Regions from separate parts of the Streptosporangium lutulentum genome, predicted to be linked through region 3. Evidence: riboswitches for the same ligand, from Rfam matches in the RefSeq annotation. Region 3 holds a riboswitch; each other region holds the start of a gene.
What was found. A riboswitch is a leader RNA that binds a small molecule or an ion and turns the genes downstream of it on or off. The one in region 3 is predicted to bind cyclic di-AMP.
Positions count from the first base shown of each region.

Region 1: it holds a riboswitch for cyclic di-AMP, as region 3 does, so the genes downstream of both, J2853_RS44675 (hypothetical protein) here and J2853_RS36440 (C40 family peptidase) in region 3, are expected to answer to the same signal.
Region 2: it holds a riboswitch for cyclic di-AMP, as region 3 does, so the genes downstream of both, J2853_RS06675 (hypothetical protein) here and J2853_RS36440 (C40 family peptidase) in region 3, are expected to answer to the same signal.

Region 1 is NZ_JAUSQU010000001.1:9,938,679-9,943,997, reverse strand. Features, by position in the region: gene J2853_RS44695 (hypothetical protein) at 1-344, shown strand, start outside; gene J2853_RS44690 (roadblock/LC7 domain-containing protein) at 403-783, shown strand; gene J2853_RS44685 (hypothetical protein) at 796-1,167, shown strand; gene J2853_RS44680 (alpha/beta fold hydrolase) at 1,215-2,075, opposite strand; gene J2853_RS44675 (hypothetical protein) at 2,196-2,852, opposite strand; cyclic di-AMP (ydaO/yuaA leader) riboswitch at 3,076-3,223, opposite strand; gene J2853_RS44670 (DUF4253 domain-containing protein) at 3,417-4,268, opposite strand; gene fmdA (formamidase) at 4,496-5,319, opposite strand, start outside.
Region 2 is NZ_JAUSQU010000001.1:1,588,431-1,593,749, reverse strand. Features, by position in the region: gene J2853_RS06685 (nuclear transport factor 2 family protein) at 1-202, shown strand, start outside; gene J2853_RS06680 (formylglycine-generating enzyme family protein) at 242-934, opposite strand; cyclic di-AMP (ydaO/yuaA leader) riboswitch at 1,173-1,335, shown strand; gene J2853_RS06675 (hypothetical protein) at 1,775-2,587, shown strand; gene J2853_RS06670 (IS630 family transposase) at 2,765-3,778, shown strand; gene J2853_RS06665 (CHRD domain-containing protein) at 3,876-4,460, shown strand; gene J2853_RS06660 (MarR family winged helix-turn-helix transcriptional regulator) at 4,441-5,007, opposite strand; gene J2853_RS06655 (SDR family NAD(P)-dependent oxidoreductase) at 5,072-5,319, shown strand, end outside.
Region 3 is NZ_JAUSQU010000001.1:8,086,312-8,091,630, reverse strand. Features, by position in the region: gene J2853_RS36450 (RDD family protein) at 351-1,613, opposite strand; gene J2853_RS36445 (amino-acid N-acetyltransferase) at 1,822-2,364, opposite strand; cyclic di-AMP (ydaO/yuaA leader) riboswitch at 2,850-3,007, shown strand; gene J2853_RS36440 (C40 family peptidase) at 3,013-4,062, shown strand; gene J2853_RS36435 (helix-turn-helix domain-containing protein) at 4,210-4,458, opposite strand; gene J2853_RS36430 (hypothetical protein) at 4,639-5,007, opposite strand; gene J2853_RS36425 (cytochrome P450) at 5,151-5,319, shown strand, end outside.

The DNA of each region.
Region 1 (5,319 bases), 1.9 Mb from region 3:
TGCTGCTGGCCGTACGGCAGCTCGCCTCGTCCGGGCTGCTCCGCGTGCCGGAGCCCAAGCCCGGAGTCGTCCCCGCCGCCCCGGCGGGGCCGGTCGGGCCGGCCGTCCCCGCCGCCTCCGGTCCGGGCGCCGCACCGGATCCGCCCGATCCCCCCACCACCACGCCGCAACCACCCGACACGACCGGCCTGCTGCCCCGTCGGACACGCGGCGGCACGCAGATCCCGGGAGCCGGCGCGGCGGCCTCTTCCGAATCGTCCGACTGGCTCCCCGCCGCGACGGGGGACCCGACCGACCTGAACCTGCTCATCCGGCTGAGGAACGCACTGGAGGCACTGACGTGAGCTGGCTCCGATGCCGCTGAGGCCGCGGAGGCTGAAGTCGATGGGAAGGAGGATTCCGGTGGAACTCCGTGACCTGGTGCGTCATGAGATGGTGCTGCTCCGCGTGCGCATGCCCGACGTGGACGGGTGCGTCGCGTGCAGCGTCGACGGTCTGACGATCGCCGACGACCTGAACGGCGGCGCCGAGCAGATCGGCGCGCTCTCCTCCGCGTTACTGGCCCTCAGCCGCCGGATGACGAGCATGGTCGACAAGGGCACCTTCGAGGAGACGCTGATCTCCGGCACCAACGGCTACGCGGTCTTCTACGCCGCCGGCCCCAAGATCGTCCTTACAGTCCTCGCACGCCCCGGGACCAACCTCGGGCTGCTCCGGCTGGAGGGCCGCAAGACGGCGGCGAACCTGGCCGCCATCACATCTCAGATGTCGTTAACTCAGTGATCGGAGCCTGAAATGGGCAACATGGACATCTCTCTCAAGGAGATGATGGCGATCGACGGTGCCATCGGCGCGGTGGTCGTGGACTACAACAGCGGGATGGCGCTGGGTGCGCTCGGCGGTTCCAAGGACCTTGACCTTCAGGTCGCGGCGGCGGGTAACACCGAGGTCGTCAAGGCCAAGATGCGGACCATGGAGTCGCTGGGCCTCAAGGAGGGCATCGAGGACATCCTCATCACGCTCAGCGGCCAGTATCACGTGATCCGCCCGCTCGCCGGCAGGAGCGGCAAGGGGCTCTTCCTCTATCTCGCGCTCGACCGCAGCCGGGCCAACCTCGCGCTCGCGCGGCACTCTCTCCGCGGCATCGAGGAAAAGCTCGAGATCTGATCCTCCGGTACGGCTTACGCCCCGGGAGGCGTAAGCCGTACCGGAGCTCAACCCTCGGCGGCCGCGGTGAGCTCGCCGATCGCGCCGACGAACTCGGGCCAGAGCGGGCGGGGCAGGTCGTGTCCCATGCCGGGGAAGGTGATCAGTTTGGCCCCGGGGATCGCCTCGGCCGTGGCGATCCCGCCGGAGAGCGGCACGAGCTGGTCGTCCTCGCCGTGCAGTACGAGGGCGGGCACCGTGAGCTCCTTGAGCATCGGCGCGCGGTCGGCGGAGGCCATGATCGCGGCGAGCTGCCTGGTCGATCCCGCCGGGTCGAAGCACCGGTCGTAGCTCAGCCCGGCGAGCCGGGTGATCCGCTCATGGTTGATCGGATATCCCGGAGAGCCGATGACCTTCCAGGTGGCCAGTGCCCGCTGGATCGCGCCCTCGCGGTCGGAGGCGGGAGGCGCCATGAGCGCCGCCATCGCCGCCTCGGTGGGCCGGGCGGCCCCCGGGCTCGGGGTGGACATGATCGAGGTGAGGCTGCGCACCCGGTGCGGGTGGCGGACCGCCAGCAACTGAGCGATCATGCCGCCCATCGAGGCGCCGACCACGTGGGCGGACTCCCAGCCGAGCGCGTCCAGCAGCCCCGCGGTGTCGTCGGCCATGTCGTCCAGCAGGTAGGGCACCTGCCCGTTCCCGCCGAAGGCGGGGATCCCGTGGTCGTGGAAGTGTGTGCTCTCCCCGACGTCGCGGTTGTCGAACCGTACGACGTGGTGTCCCGCGTCGGCGAGCGACTCGCAGAGCTCCTCGTCCCAGTGGATCATCTGGGAGCCGAGTCCCATGACCAGGAGGAGCGGGCGGCCCCCTGAGGAGCCGAAGGTGTCGTAGGCGATCTCGATGCCGTTCGCCGAGGCGCGCTGAGTCATGGCACTCCTACCTGCTGGTCCCGCGGACGTCGTGCTGATTCCGCAAAACAGAATGTCATTCTGTAGGGACGGGGACAAGAGTTTCGCGGGGGACCGGCGCCCTCCCGGGACGTGCTCAGACTAGCCCTCGACGGGCTCGGCCTTCGGAGGCGCGACGGGGTTGAGGTCCTTGCGGCCCCACGCGCCGGTGGAGAACGCCACGGGGTAGCCCTTCTTGCCCACGCCCTCACCCCACTTGGTGACCACGTACTGGACGTCGATGTGGCCCAGGCCGCCGTTGTTCTCCACTGCGAGTGTGCTGGAGTTGAACGTGCCGCCGGTCAGCTCGGCGAAGGTCTTGGCGTCGATGTCGATCATGATTCCGCTGCTGGAGGGAGCACCGGGACCGCGGTCGCCGACGAAGAAGGGGGCCTTCTTGCCCTTGTAGAGGAGGTAACCCTCGGTGAACAGCGGCCAGCTCGGGCTGGCGATCATGCCCTTCTGCATCGGCTTGCCGCTCGCGGGCAGGCCGGTGTCCCCGGCGCGGCCGGAGGCGTCGTCCCAGAAGTAGGAGGCCGTGGTCGAACCCTTGAGAAGGGTGGCACCGGAACCGACCTCGGGGGCGAGGCCGTCCCGGGTGGAGAGCGCCGCGGCGGAGGATGCCGAGGCCGGGCTCGCATAGAGGGAGTTCGCGGAGGCCGGGAGCGCCGAGGCGACACTCGCGGAGGTCAGGATGCTCGCGCCGAGGAGGGTGACGGCGGCGAGACGGTTCTTATGCGGGCCGAGGGAGAAACGCATGGAAGAGAGCCTCTTTCGCGAGGGAATGGGGCAGCCGCGTACGAACAGAAGGGGGCACGGGCGGAGGCGCACTCACGGATAAAAGAAGGACGTAGCCGGATCGACCGGACGCTACGTGGAGCGCGTTCGGGAGGACACCGCGATCAGGCGCGGTGGAAGCTCTGGGTGATCGACCTGAACGGGAGACGGGCCGGAACGAACATGACGCGGTGATCCATAAGGGATCTCCTCTCCATCTCGTCTACCGGGTTAGCTGACGGATTCGGGCGGTGGAGTTGCCCTACCACCGCGTTCGCGGTGGATTCACCCCAAGTAGTGGGTCCCCGGCTCCCGGGGCTTTATCGACCCTCGGGATTCGACGCGGCCGGCCGCTCCTTCCGATGAAGGGCAGGTCGCCAACCGGTAAATGGACACTACCGACCTATATGGGACAAAGCAAAGCAAAAGCCACGAAAGCCCCAGAAGATCTACCTGCATTCGTCAAGGAACCCTTACCGGTCAGGCCGTGGCCGTCGCCGCCGTGGCGGCTTTCGCGCCGCCGGACCACCGGTGGCCCACACCCGATCAGTCCCACCAGAACGACCAGGCGTTCCTGCCCTTGATCTGCTCGGCGTAGTCGATGAGCGTCCCGGCGCCCTGGGTGATGCTGTCGGGGCAGAACGTCCAGTGCTCGGCGGCGACGTGCAGCGCGTGTTCCGAGGTCAGCGGGGGTGCGGCGACGCTCAGGTCCAGGGTGTTGAATCCCATGCCGACCACCCGGGCCCCGAACCTGTCCTCCCAGCTCCGCACCACGGCGGCGAGCGGGACCATCCACTCGTTGTGGTTCAGGGCGCCCTGCCACCCCATGACGGCCAGCGCGTCGGCCCCCCGGTCGGCCGCGATCAGCCCGAGAGGGGTCCTGCGTTCGGCCACGAGCCCGGCGTACCAGTCGGCGACCACGCCGGGATCGGCGGCGAGCGTGCCCGACGGGGCTGGACCGGGGCATTCGGGGCCGAACGGGTCCAGCAGCTCCAACTGGTCGATGTGCGCCCTCGCGATCCAGTCAGCCCACACCTCGGCCATGAACGCCGCCGTGTGGTAGTGATCGATCTCGACCACCGTGTCCGGGGCGACCTGTCCGGCCGACCACGGCTGCATGGAGTCCTCCAGCAGCACCGGCCACAGGCCCGAGTGCTCGTGCTGGGCCCTCAACTCGGCCCACAGCTCGCCGGAGACCGCCTCGTCACTGAGCCAGAACGCCGGACGGCGGCGGATGGCCAGCTGTGCGTAACCGGGATCGGGCCAGACCACGTCCCCCGACGGCAACTCCACCGAGAGCGTCCGCCCGTCACCTCCGCCGGCGAACAGCTGACCCAGCACCGGCGGAAGTTGCCCACGCTCGCATTCGTCCATCTCTACCGATCCGATCCTGACCACGGACCAATTTTGGCCTGTCAAGCGCCCCAAGGGACAGTTCTGCCCTGGGCCAGGCAAAAATTATCGGTATACCACCGGACGGGACGAGGCGCGGTCACCGGAAGGCGACGTCCGTCACCTCCGCTCTCCGAGGCGGCCGCCACCCCCGGCGGACCCCTCGGACGCGCGGATGCCGGGGAGCGGCGGACGCCGCTCCCCGCCGACCGCGTCTCGCTGTGCCACGCCGGTCAGGATGACACGGCGCACTGCCCGCGATCCTTCCTGACGGGTCCGTCCATGTTCGGACGCACGTCGAAGTCGAATATCTCCGTCGGCAGGTAAAGCGAGCAGCAGGCGTTGGGGATGTCGACGATCCCGCTGATCCGGCCCTCGATGGGCGCCGAGCCGAGGAGCAGGTAGGCCTGCTCGCCCGTGTAACCCCACCTCTTGAGGTATTCGACGGCGTTGAGGCAGGCGCGGCGGTAGGCCACCGTCGCGTCGAGGTAGTAGTTCGTGTCCGTGTCGTGGTCGACCGAGACGCCGATGAACGACATGAACTCCGAGTAGCGCGGCTCGACGTTACCGGGCATGAAGATCGGGTTGGTGGTGACGCCGTACTTCTCCATGCCGCCCTTGATGAGGTCCACATGGAAGTCGATGAAGCCGCCCATCTCGATCGCGCCGCAGAAGGTGATCTCGCCGTCGCCCTGGCTGAAGTGCAGGTCCGCTCCCGAAAGCTTGGCGTCCTTCACGTAGACGGGGTAGAAGACGCGTGCCCCGCGCGTGAAGTTCTTGATGTCGTGGTTGCCGCCGTTCTCCCGGGCGGGCACCGTACGGGCTCCCTCGCGGGCGATCCGGTTCGCCATCTCGCCGGTCGCCGTTCCGACGAGGGCGTTGTCCGCCAGCGGCGGCAGGCCCAGCGCCGGGACTCTGCCGGGGTCGGTGTCGATGAGGGCCTGTTCCCTCCTGTTCCAGCTCGCGAGCATTTCCGGCGACGGCGCGGTGCCGAACAACCCGGGGTGGCTGATACCGGTGAACCGGACACCGGGCAGGTGACGGGAGGTGGCCTGCC
Region 2 (5,319 bases), 6.5 Mb from region 3:
CGCCTACGAATCCCACGACGACTCGGGTAACTGGTCTCGCTCCTACGGCAACGAGAATTGGGAATTCGACGCGCAGGGGGTGATGGTCGCGAGGCACGCGTCCATCAACGACCTTCCCATCGAGGAGTCGGAACGCGCCTACCACTGGCCGCTGGGGCGCCGGCCGGACGCCCATCCCGGGCTGAGCGAGCTCGGTTTCTGACGGACCCTCGCGGGAACCGCACCCGTCCGCGACCGCCTTTCACCGTGATCGGGCGAGCCTGAACCCGAGGTCGTCGATGCGAAGGGTCGGGTGACTCTTGCGGCGGCACGACGCCCGGCACGATCGGGGCTGATCGTACAGACCTCCGCCGCGGAACACGCGGTACGGGCCGTAGACGCTGGGATCGTAGAGGTCCCAGCACCACTCCCACACGTTGCCGATCATGTCGTAGAGCCCCCACCTGTTCGGCGCCTTGGTCGCGACGTCGTGCATCTCCTCACCGGAGTTCCCGCGGTACCAGGCGATCTCGTCCAGCTCCCCGTAGCGGACGCCGGCGCTTCCGGCCCTGCAGGCGTACTCCCACTCCGCCTCGGACGGGAGGCGATAGCCGTCGGCGTCCCAGTCGCAGACCACGTCCTGCCCGTCGGGGTCGTCGCCCATCGAGTAGCAGGGGTCGAGCCCCTTCGACTGCGAGAGCAGGTTGCAGAACCGTACGGCATCCATCCAGGAGACCTCGGTCACCGGCGTCCGCGGCCCCGCCGCACTCGCGGGCGCCTCGCCCAGAACGGCGTGGTACAGCTCGCGGGTCACGGGATACGGCGCCAGCCGGAAGGCCCCGACCTCGGCCTTCCAGTTCGTCTTCGTACCCTCGTCCCGCAGGATGATCGCCCCGGCGGGAATCTCGATCATGCGGTCGGCGACCGCCTGGCGCGGCGTCGATTCAATGCTCATCGCAGGTCCTGTTTAACATGATCGGTTCGTGTCAACGACATTCGGAGGCAACTGATCATGAACGCTACCACCCAGGCCAGGGGGTAAGCGGCCCCGCGGGCGCGGTGGCCGACGGTCGGAATCAGGGCCAGAAAGGTAGATCTTTGCAATTTTGGGGGTTTTAGTTTGCTTTGTCCATATTTGAGGTTAGTGTCTAGTTTCAGTAAACGGATGGTGACACGACCTTCAAGCGGAAGGCCGCCGTCCGGCGCCGAGTCCGGTGACATTCCATGCCGCCGGAGCCGAGGACCCAACTACGCGGCTGATCGCCGCAGGGGGCGAATCCATCCCGACGCGGATGGTAGGGCGACTCCTGGCCCGAGCCCGACAGCTAACCCGGTAGGCGTTCAAGGAATGGAGAAATGCGTGACGATCACAGCATCATCCGCCCTCGGATTCGCCGGACCGATCTTAATCGGACGGCATCGGCGCTGATTCGCGTTCCCGGCCCGAATGTGACGCCGTTCTCACGGTGAATCGCGCACCCGGCCGGTCCTCGTCGGTAAAACCCTGTTTCAGGAACCGTGTCCGATGAGGCCGTTCGTCCGGTCCCGACACAACCGGGTCACTCCCCCGGCCGGCCCGTCGCCCTCGCGCGGCAGCGCCCGGCTTCGCCGTACTCCAATGGCCCTCCCACCGGCGTCCCCTCGCCGGGCTGAGCGCCTCTTCCCCCGCGCCGCCGGGCCCTGACGACCACGGGCCCTGAGATTTCCGCGGGAAGGCCCCTGTTCCCTTTCGAAGGACCCCTCTCCCATGAAGTTCTCCGAGGTTCTCAACCGGAAGCGCTGTACCCTCGCCCGAATGTGCACTGGTTCCCATGCCCGGATCGCGGCGGGCGCGGTCGGCACCTCGCTGCTGAGCACATGCCTCCTCGGCGTCGGCAGCGCGTCCGCCGCGGCACAGCCGGCCGGCGAGGCACAGCCACCCGCCGCGGCACAGCCGAACGGCAAGACACAGCCGGCCACCGCGGCACAGCCGAACGGCGAGGCACAGCCACCTGCCACGGCGCAGCCGAACGGCAAGGCGCAGCCGGCCACCGCGGCACCGCCTGCGGGCGAGGCCGCAGGCAAGGCTTCGACCTGCCTCGCGGCGTCGTCGGCGAAAGCGTCAAAACAGCTCCGCACGCTGGGCGCCGAGCAGAAGGCCAACGCCGCCATCGTCATCGAGATGGCGTCCAAACTCGGGCTCCCCACCCGCGCGGCCGTCATCGGGGTGGCCACGAGCCTGCAGGAATCCCAGCTGCGCAATCTCAACTACGGCGATCGCGACTCCCTCGGGCTGTTCCAGCAGCGCCCGTCCCAGGGCTGGGGAACCCGCAAGCAGATCCTCAACCCGAAGTACTCGGCGCGTAAGTTCTACCAGGGGCTGGCGACCGTCTCCCATTGGAAGCGGCTCCCGCTCACCCAGGCCGCGCAGGCCGTGCAGCGCTCCGGATTCCCCGATGCCTACGCCAAGTGGGAAAAGCTCGCCAAGCACGTCGTCCGCTCTCACTCGTGCAGGCCCGCTCCCGCTCAGCAGCCGGCCGCAAACACTCAGACGGTCGCCTTCGAGCAGCAGTACGCCATGGATGTTCCAGCCGGCCGGATCCCGCACCGGCCGGAGTTCGCGGAGTAACCCCGGACGACCACGGCGGGCTGAGGCCCACCGCGAGGGCGGTATGTGCCGTTGTGCACACTCGACGCTTTATGTGGATTTGTACGCTAACACCGGCAGCTACTGAGCCGATCATAAGTTTTGGTACTTGTTGGGTGGCGGTGGGAGATCGCGTTCCGGCGGGGACATGCTTGGAGTATGGCCAGAAAAGGTCGCAGAGCGACGTTCGAGGAGAAGGTCTTCGCCCTCCGGTTACTGGGAGGGAGCATGTCACCGGATCGGGTGGCTGAAGCACTGGGAGTAGGCCGCGAATCGGTGTTTCGGTGGAAACGCCAGGCGCGGGCGGGCGGTATCGAGGCGCTACGGATCAAGAAGGCGCCGGGCCGGCCACGGCGGCTCACCCCCGGCCAGGAGCAGACCATCAAGGCGGTGGTCCGTGACGTCACCCCCCGTCAGGTACTGGGCACGGCCGTTGTGCTGTGGACCAGGGCGCTGGTGGCGATGGTGATCGCGGCCTGGTTCGGGATCGACCTGTCGGTGACGGCGACCGGGCGGCTGCTGCGCGGGCTGGGCCTGTCGCCACAGCGTCCGGCCTACGCCGCACTCCGGCGTGATCCGGCGGCCATCACCGGGTGGACGACGGTGGCCTTCCCGGCAATCTGCCGCCGGGCGCGCAGACGCGGGACAGTGGTGTTGTTCGCCGACGAGATGAGCATGCGTGTCGATCACCGCTGCGGCACCACCTGGGCCCTGGTGGGGCAGACGCCGGTCGTGTCAGCCGGGGCGGGTCGCCGGTCGGTGAAGATGTTCTCGGCGGTCGGGGCCGACGGCACACTGCGCTATCGGCTGGGACACGGCGCGATGGACCGGTGGGCGTTCCTCGGGTTCTGCGCGCAGCTGCTGCGCACCATTACCGGGCCGATCGTTTTGATCGTCGACGGCTCGTCGATTCATACCGCCCGAGCGGTCGGTGATTTCGTCGCGCGTACCGGCGGGCGGCTGCGGTTGTTTTTCCTGCCCGCGTATGCGCCGGAGGTCAACCCCGATGAGTGGGTCAACCAAAACGTCAAGGCCCGGGTGGCGCGCCAGGCGGTCGCCGATGAGCATGAGCTGGCCGCGGCTATGCACCGCAGCATGCGCCGGCTGCAAAAGCGTCCCGACATTGTCCGGGCCTTCTTCGCCGATCCGCATCTGGCCTACATCAGCCCATAACACGGATAGTCCCAAAACTTACGATCGGCTCAGTACCTCTCCTAATGTCTGCGATGTCGGCAAGGAGCCGCACAGCAAACCCAAGGAAGAGGTTCCGATGAACGCATTCGAGCAGGTTGACGGCGGACGCATCTCGCGGCGGCGCGTACTGGGCCGGGTGGCGTTGGGCGCGGCGGCCGCGGCGCTGGCCGTCGGCGCGGTGGCGGTACCGGCCGGGGCGGCCACCGCCACGGCGTCCGCCGGGGTGAGCGCCACCGCCGCCACGTTCACCGGCGCCGAGGCGAGCCAGGCCAAGAGCTACTACTTCGCCTCGGTGCTCCTCGGCAGGAACGAGGTTCGAGCGCCGGGCAAGAAGGTCAACGACCGCAACGGAGTGGCGGTCGCGAAGTTCCGCATCCAGGGCAACCGCATGTACTACATCGTCCAGTGGAAGAACGTCTCCAAGCCCACCGCGTTCCACATCCACCGCGGCAAGGCCGGCACCAACGGTGACGTCGTCATCGACCTGCTGTCCAACGGCAAGACCCGCGGCAACATCAGCTCCGGCTCCGTCGTGGTCAAGAACACCGGCGTGCTCAACGGCATCAAGGCCAACCCGAAGAACTGGTACGCCAACCTGCACACCACCCAGTTCGCCGACGGCGCGGTCCGCGGCCAGCTTCTCAAGGGCAACCGCTGGTAGCCGCCCCCTCAGGCTCGACCGTGCGGAGTCTGACGTCGGCCGTCAGTTTCTCCAGCAAGCCGATGAGTGAGGCGCGTTCGGACTCGGACAGGCAACTGACGAGCGCCGCCTCGCGGCCGAGCACCACGTCGACGGAACGCTCGATGAGCGCGTGTCCCTCGGCCGTCAACGACACCAGCACGGTCCGACGCCCGGTCGCGCCCGGCGTTCGCCGCACGAGTCCGTCCCGTTCGGCCCGGGCGACCCGCTGGGAGATCGCGCCGGCGGTCACCAGCGTCCGCCGTGCGATCTCACGGGTGCTGAGGGTGTAGGGCGGCCCGGAGCGGCGGATGACGGACAGCAGGTCGAGAGTCGCGGCATCGATTCCCTCCGCTCGCAGAACCCGGCCGCGGTCGTCCGCGAACAGCTTCGCCAAGCGCCAGATGGGCGTCACGACCTCGATCGACTCGGTTGGGGTGCCGGGCCGTTCGCGTTGCCAGGCCGCCGCGATCTCCGCGGCGGGGTAGGCGGGAACAGGGTCCCCCGCCGGTGAAACGGCATCAGCCATGGTGCGGTCCTCTGTCAGCGGCAGCTATGTTTAGATCTAAACATACTATCGAGCAGGAGGAACCTTGACCCGCATCGTGCTTGTCACCGGGGGCGGCAGCGGCATCGGCCGCGCCATCGCCGCGAGATTCGCCGCCGACCACGCCGAGGTCTTCATCACCGGACGGCACGCCGACTCCGTCGAGCGGACCGCCAAGGAACTGAGCGTGCACGGCGTGGTCTGCGACGCGACTCAGCCCGGGCAGGTCGAGGCACTGAGCACCCGGCTCGGCGAGACACTTGACGTACTGGTCAACGCGGCCGGCGGCCTGGC
Region 3 (5,319 bases):
CCGGAGAAGGAAGGGTTTACCCGGCGGGGGAATCACTTCCCTGTTATGGTCCACTGTTTGAAACGGTCGTGCTTGGCCTTCGCCCCCCTCGCGGACGGAAGCGAGAAGCCGCTCTCTTCCGGAGCGGAGGGGGTCACCGGCGCCTCATAGGACCGCGTAGGCGGCTGTGAGGCCGATCTGCGATGATTTTCGCCATCTGAGGTACGGGTCCGCCCATAAGGTCCTCTCGTCGCCGCGAATGAGTTTTGCGCTTCCATCACACCGGCCGGCCTCGTTATCGGACTCCGTTTTCTCGTCCGTCCATGAAATCGGGGCCGGCGGTTGAACCGCCGGCCCCGCCATTTTCAGAACTACTTGGCCTTGACGACCACCGTCGCGGCGACCTTGTCCGGCAGGGACTGCTGGTAGGGCTTGTCCACGAACTGCCAGACGAAGGCCAGGATCCAGTACACGTATACGGCGGCGGTGATGATCCACCCGAGGGGGATCCAGGTCAGCAGCAGCGGGCCGAATATGGCCGCGGCCCGCTTGGCGGCCACGCCGGTGGTGAGCCCACCGGGCCCCAGGGTGCCGCCCGACAGGGGAACGACCTTGATGCCCATGGCCAGCTTGCCCAGAGACTGGCCGCCCCTGCGAAGCATGAGGAACTCGTAGCCGATGAACAGCGCACTCATGATCAACGACGTCAGCAGGGCCGCCAGGAAGAAGCCGCTCGCATCCGTCTCGATGCCGGTCCGGAGGTTGAAGTCCGGCCGCGTCACGACGATCGCGGTGATGAGGGCGCCGACCGCGAAGCTGCTCGCGAAGTAGATCAGCCCGTCGATGATGCGGGCCACCAGGCGCTCCCACCACTCCGCGAGCGGAGCGGGGACACCGGGGGGCATCGCGCCCTGGGGCCCGTAACCCGGCTGGCCGTAGGCGGGGGGCTGCTGCCCGTAACCCTGCGGCTGCTGATAACCGGGCTGCTGACCGTAGGCGGGCTGACCGTAGCCGGGAGGCTGGCCGTACCCGGGCTGTCCCTGAGGGGGCTGACCGTAGGCGGGCTGACCGTAAGCAGGCGGCTGACCGTATCCGGGCTGAGGCTGCTGCCCGTAGCCGGGTTGCTCCTGGGAGGGCTGGCCGTAGCCGGGCTGGCCGTAGGCGGGGGGCTGCTGCCCGTAACCCTGCGGCTGCTGATAACCGGGCTGCTGGCCGTAGGCGGGCTGACCGTAGCCGGGAGGCTGGCCGTACCCGGGCTGTCCCTGAGGGGGCTGACCGTAGGCGGGCTGACCGTATCCGGGCTGTCCCTGGGGCGGCTGGCCGTAGGCGGGCGGCTGGCCGTAGGCACCGGTTCCGGGTTGCTGACCGTATCCGGGCTGGGGAGGCTGCTGCCCGTATCCGGGTTGCTCCTGGGAGGGCTGGCCGTAGGCGCCGGTCACGGGCGGCCGGCCGTAGCCGGGCTGGCCGTAGGCGGGAGACTGCTGCCCATAGGGCGACTGCTCCTGGGAGGACTGCTGGTTGTAGGCGGGCTGGCCGTAGTCGGGCTGGGAAGGCTGCTGACCGTGGCCCTGCGGGGTCTGCCCCGGGCCGGTGTCGGGCTGCGCGGTCTCCAATCGGTATCCCACGATCGTCATGTCGGGATCGAATTCGCCAGGGGCTCGATCCGCATCGTGACGTCCATATTCCGGCTGCCCCGAAGGTGTGCGGTCGCGCTCGGGATCATCCTGCGGATATGGCGGCTGTCCGGTGCTCACCGCGTCACCTCACTTAAAACTGCCCATGTGGCATGTGTCAGACTCACACGCTTGATGGTGCACAAGGTATCGATACAGATATCAACAGTCATCTCTCCGCTTCGTCAGCATCGGGGGCGCGGAAGCCGGGCTCCCGTGTCAGATGCAGCAGCATTCGGGTGTTTCCCAAGGTGTTCGGCTTGACGTGCTCCAAATCGAGGAACTCGGCGACACCTTCGTCGTAGGAGGCGAGGAGCTCCGCGTAGACCTCCGGCGCGACGGGCGTGCCCTGGATCTCCCGGAATCCGTGGCGGCCGAAGAAGTCGACCTCGAAGGTGAGGCAGAAGACCCGGCGCAGGCCGAGCTCGCCCGCCGTGCGTATGAGCGCGGAGACGATCCTGTGGCCGATGCCCAGCCCTCGGCAGCCGGGATCGACGGCGACGGTGCGGATCTCGGCGAGATCCTCCCAGAGCACGTGAAGCGCCCCGCAGCCGACGACCGCGCCCGTCCCGTCGGCGGCGACCCAGAACTCCTGGACGTCCTCGTAGAGGGTGACCGTGGCCTTCCTCAGAAGGCGCGGGCCGTCTCCCCCGTAGGTGTCGACGAGCCGCCGGATGGCGCGCACGTCCTGGGTGCGGGCGCGCCGCACCACGATCCCGGCCGTGCCGGCCTCTGACCCCGGACGACTCCGCGCCCCGCGCTCCGCGGCCACGCCTCCGTTCTCGGATTCGGCTCGCCGCTTCCCGGTTTCGACGCCTCGTACGGTCGCCACGGGGGAATGCTCCGTAACCTGCTCCATGACCGATCAGCGTACGTCCTCGGCGTTCTCCAATTACGGCCCACCCTTAACTCGCACCCCACGACCATCACGTGACTCCAGGTAGCGCGCCCATCACGCTGAGCATGGATTGGCGATGATACGTCGGACCTTGTCTTTTTTGCGGTACCGGACCTGCGAAAACCCGCACCAAGGAAGTCCCAAGGGGACATCAAGGCAGCGTAACGCCCATGTTGATCATTATGATATGTGATCTTTCCGTGACATTTCAGTTGTGAAACCTCTACCGAGTTTGCAGTTCTGGTTGAGCAGGAACCTCCAAGTGCACTAATGTCCGTCCTCGTTGTCAGTGATGTAAAAAGCCTGACCCGCCGAATCCCCGAAACGCGGGGAACCGGGGACCCACCCTCGACCACGTCCCCCCGGGGTGAATCCGACGTGCCCCCCACGCACCCGGTAGGGCTGTCTCCGGCCCGAACCCGTCAGCTAACCCGGTAGGCGACCGAGGAGAGGAGCCTGTTGGTGAAGCGCACGCGCGAGCGTGGAGGAAAGCACACGGGCGGCGACGTCCGCCGCCGGGGAAACGTCCCCCGCGGACTCACCCGCCGTATGACGATCACCGGGCTGGCGTTCGCCTGCCTGACCCTCGGCACTCCTCTGCTCGCGGCCACCGCCGATCCGAAACCCAGCCTCCAGGAGCAGGCCAAACAGGTCGAGAAGCTGCACAACGAGATCGGCACGCTCAGCGAGCAGTACAACGGCGAGCGGGTCAAGCTCAAGCAGGCGGAGCGCGCCGCCGAGAGCGCGAAGAAGACCCTCGCCGTCAGCGAGTCAGAGCTGGAGGCCAGGCGGAGCAAGGCCAGCCTCCTCGCGCAGAGCGACTACATGACGGGCGGGATGGGGTCCGCGCTCGCCTTCACCCAGTCGACCGACCCCGACACCTTCCTCGACCAGGCCACCACCAACTACGCCCTCCAGCAGCAGCAGAGCGAGGAGGTCGCCCAGGTCGGCCGGGCGATCGAGGCCGCCGAGCGGGCGCAGGCCGGCGCCAAGGCCAGAACCGCCGAGGTCAAGGACCTGCTCGCTGACATCACCGGCAAGCGGACCAAGATCGAGCGCCTGGTCAAGCGGGTCGAGAGCGACCTGTTCAGCGAGGTGCGCGAGCGGGCCGCCACCACCCGGGGCAACCGGGTGAAGATCAGCGTGCCGATCGTGGGCAGCGGCAAGGCCGCCGAGGCCGCCCGCTGGGCGCTCAGCCAGCAGCTCAAGCCCTACGTGTGGGGAGCCGAGGGCCCCAACTCCTTCGACTGCTCCGGGCTGGTCATGTGGGCCTACCAGAAGGTCGGCATCAGCCTGCCCCACTACACCGGCAACCAGTGGACCGCGGGCACCCACATCTCCAAAGACGAGCTGCGACCGGGCGACCTGGTCTTCTTCTACAACGACCTGCACCACGTCGGGATCTACATCGGCGCGGGCATGATGGTCCACGCGCCCCAGACCGGTGACGTCATCCACGTCTCCACGATCGAGAACCGGCCCTTCGCGGGCGGCGTACGGATCGCCGACTGAAGCGGACCGGGCCACGGGCGGATCGACGCCCCAAGGGCCCGGGACGGGGCTGAGCGGACCCGGAGAGGCTTGAGGCCGCCGGGACGGTCAAGAAGCGTCAGCCCCGGTCGGAGCGGGATACGGCCACGCTGAGGCGATCGGAACGGTCTAGATCAACTGGCGGCGGGCGGCCCAGGCCACCGCTTCGATCGCCGTGGCCACGCCGATGCGGTCGCAGATCCCGCGGAGCCTGCGCCGGACCGTCCGGCCGCTGATGTCGAGGCGGCGTCCCACCCTGTCGACGGTGACACCTTTGGCGAGCTCCGCCAACAGCACGAGATCCTCGTCGCTGAGACCGATATCGCCCATGCCCAGGGGGCTGTCGCCATGGCGTGAGTCCACTTCCGGATAAGCCATCTAGAATCACTCCCCCCTCATAGGTAACCAGGCGTGGACACGCCAGAAATCAATACCGCCCGCCAGGAACGGTAAACGCCTTGTTCAAAGGTCGTCAAGTTCCGCTCTCTATAGAGCTTGACCGCTATTGACATAGTACTCGTTACGTGAAGTACTCATGATATGTCGGCGCCTTTGTGGTTAAGTCACAGCCAAGTCAAGGCAGGCCCCCACAAGCAGCGGCTGACTGCGGTAATCGAAGTCCTTGCAGAACAAGGTTTCGCTGGGGTTGGGATCGACGGGATCGCCTCCGGAGTCGGCCATCCGGCCGGCGCCGTCCCCCCGCTTTTCCTCGGAAAAAACGATCATTTTCTGACGCTCTTCGCCCTGACACGCTTCGGCGAGGATGCGGCCCAGCGCCTTGACAACGCCAAGAGAATCACCCTGCGATGGGAAAATGGGAGAGGCTCTCCCCGGGAAAGAAGAGGCCTCCCCCGCGGAATTCGGCACGTGGCCGATCGGCGCGCCCGTCCCACATACCGAGCGTCGTCCCATATAGAGCATGTCCAAAATAGAGTTTCTGAACTATGCACTAACTCGGCCGAAATTGTTCGGCCGACCGGCCGCCCGCCGATGGACCCCCCGTCCGGCTGTCGCCCGCCCGGCCACCGCGCGTCGCACGCCATACGATCCGGAGACAGTTCTTGAGCACGGTGACCACCCTTGACCTGCTGGGGTTCGACCCCTTCGCGCCTGATTTCCTCCGCGCGCCGTACCGGCGCTACCGCGAGCTACGAGAGCAGGGCCCGCTGTTCCGGACCCCGGCCGGGATGTGGCTGGCCACGGGATACGCGCCGTGTGCCGCGTTGCTGCGCGACCCGC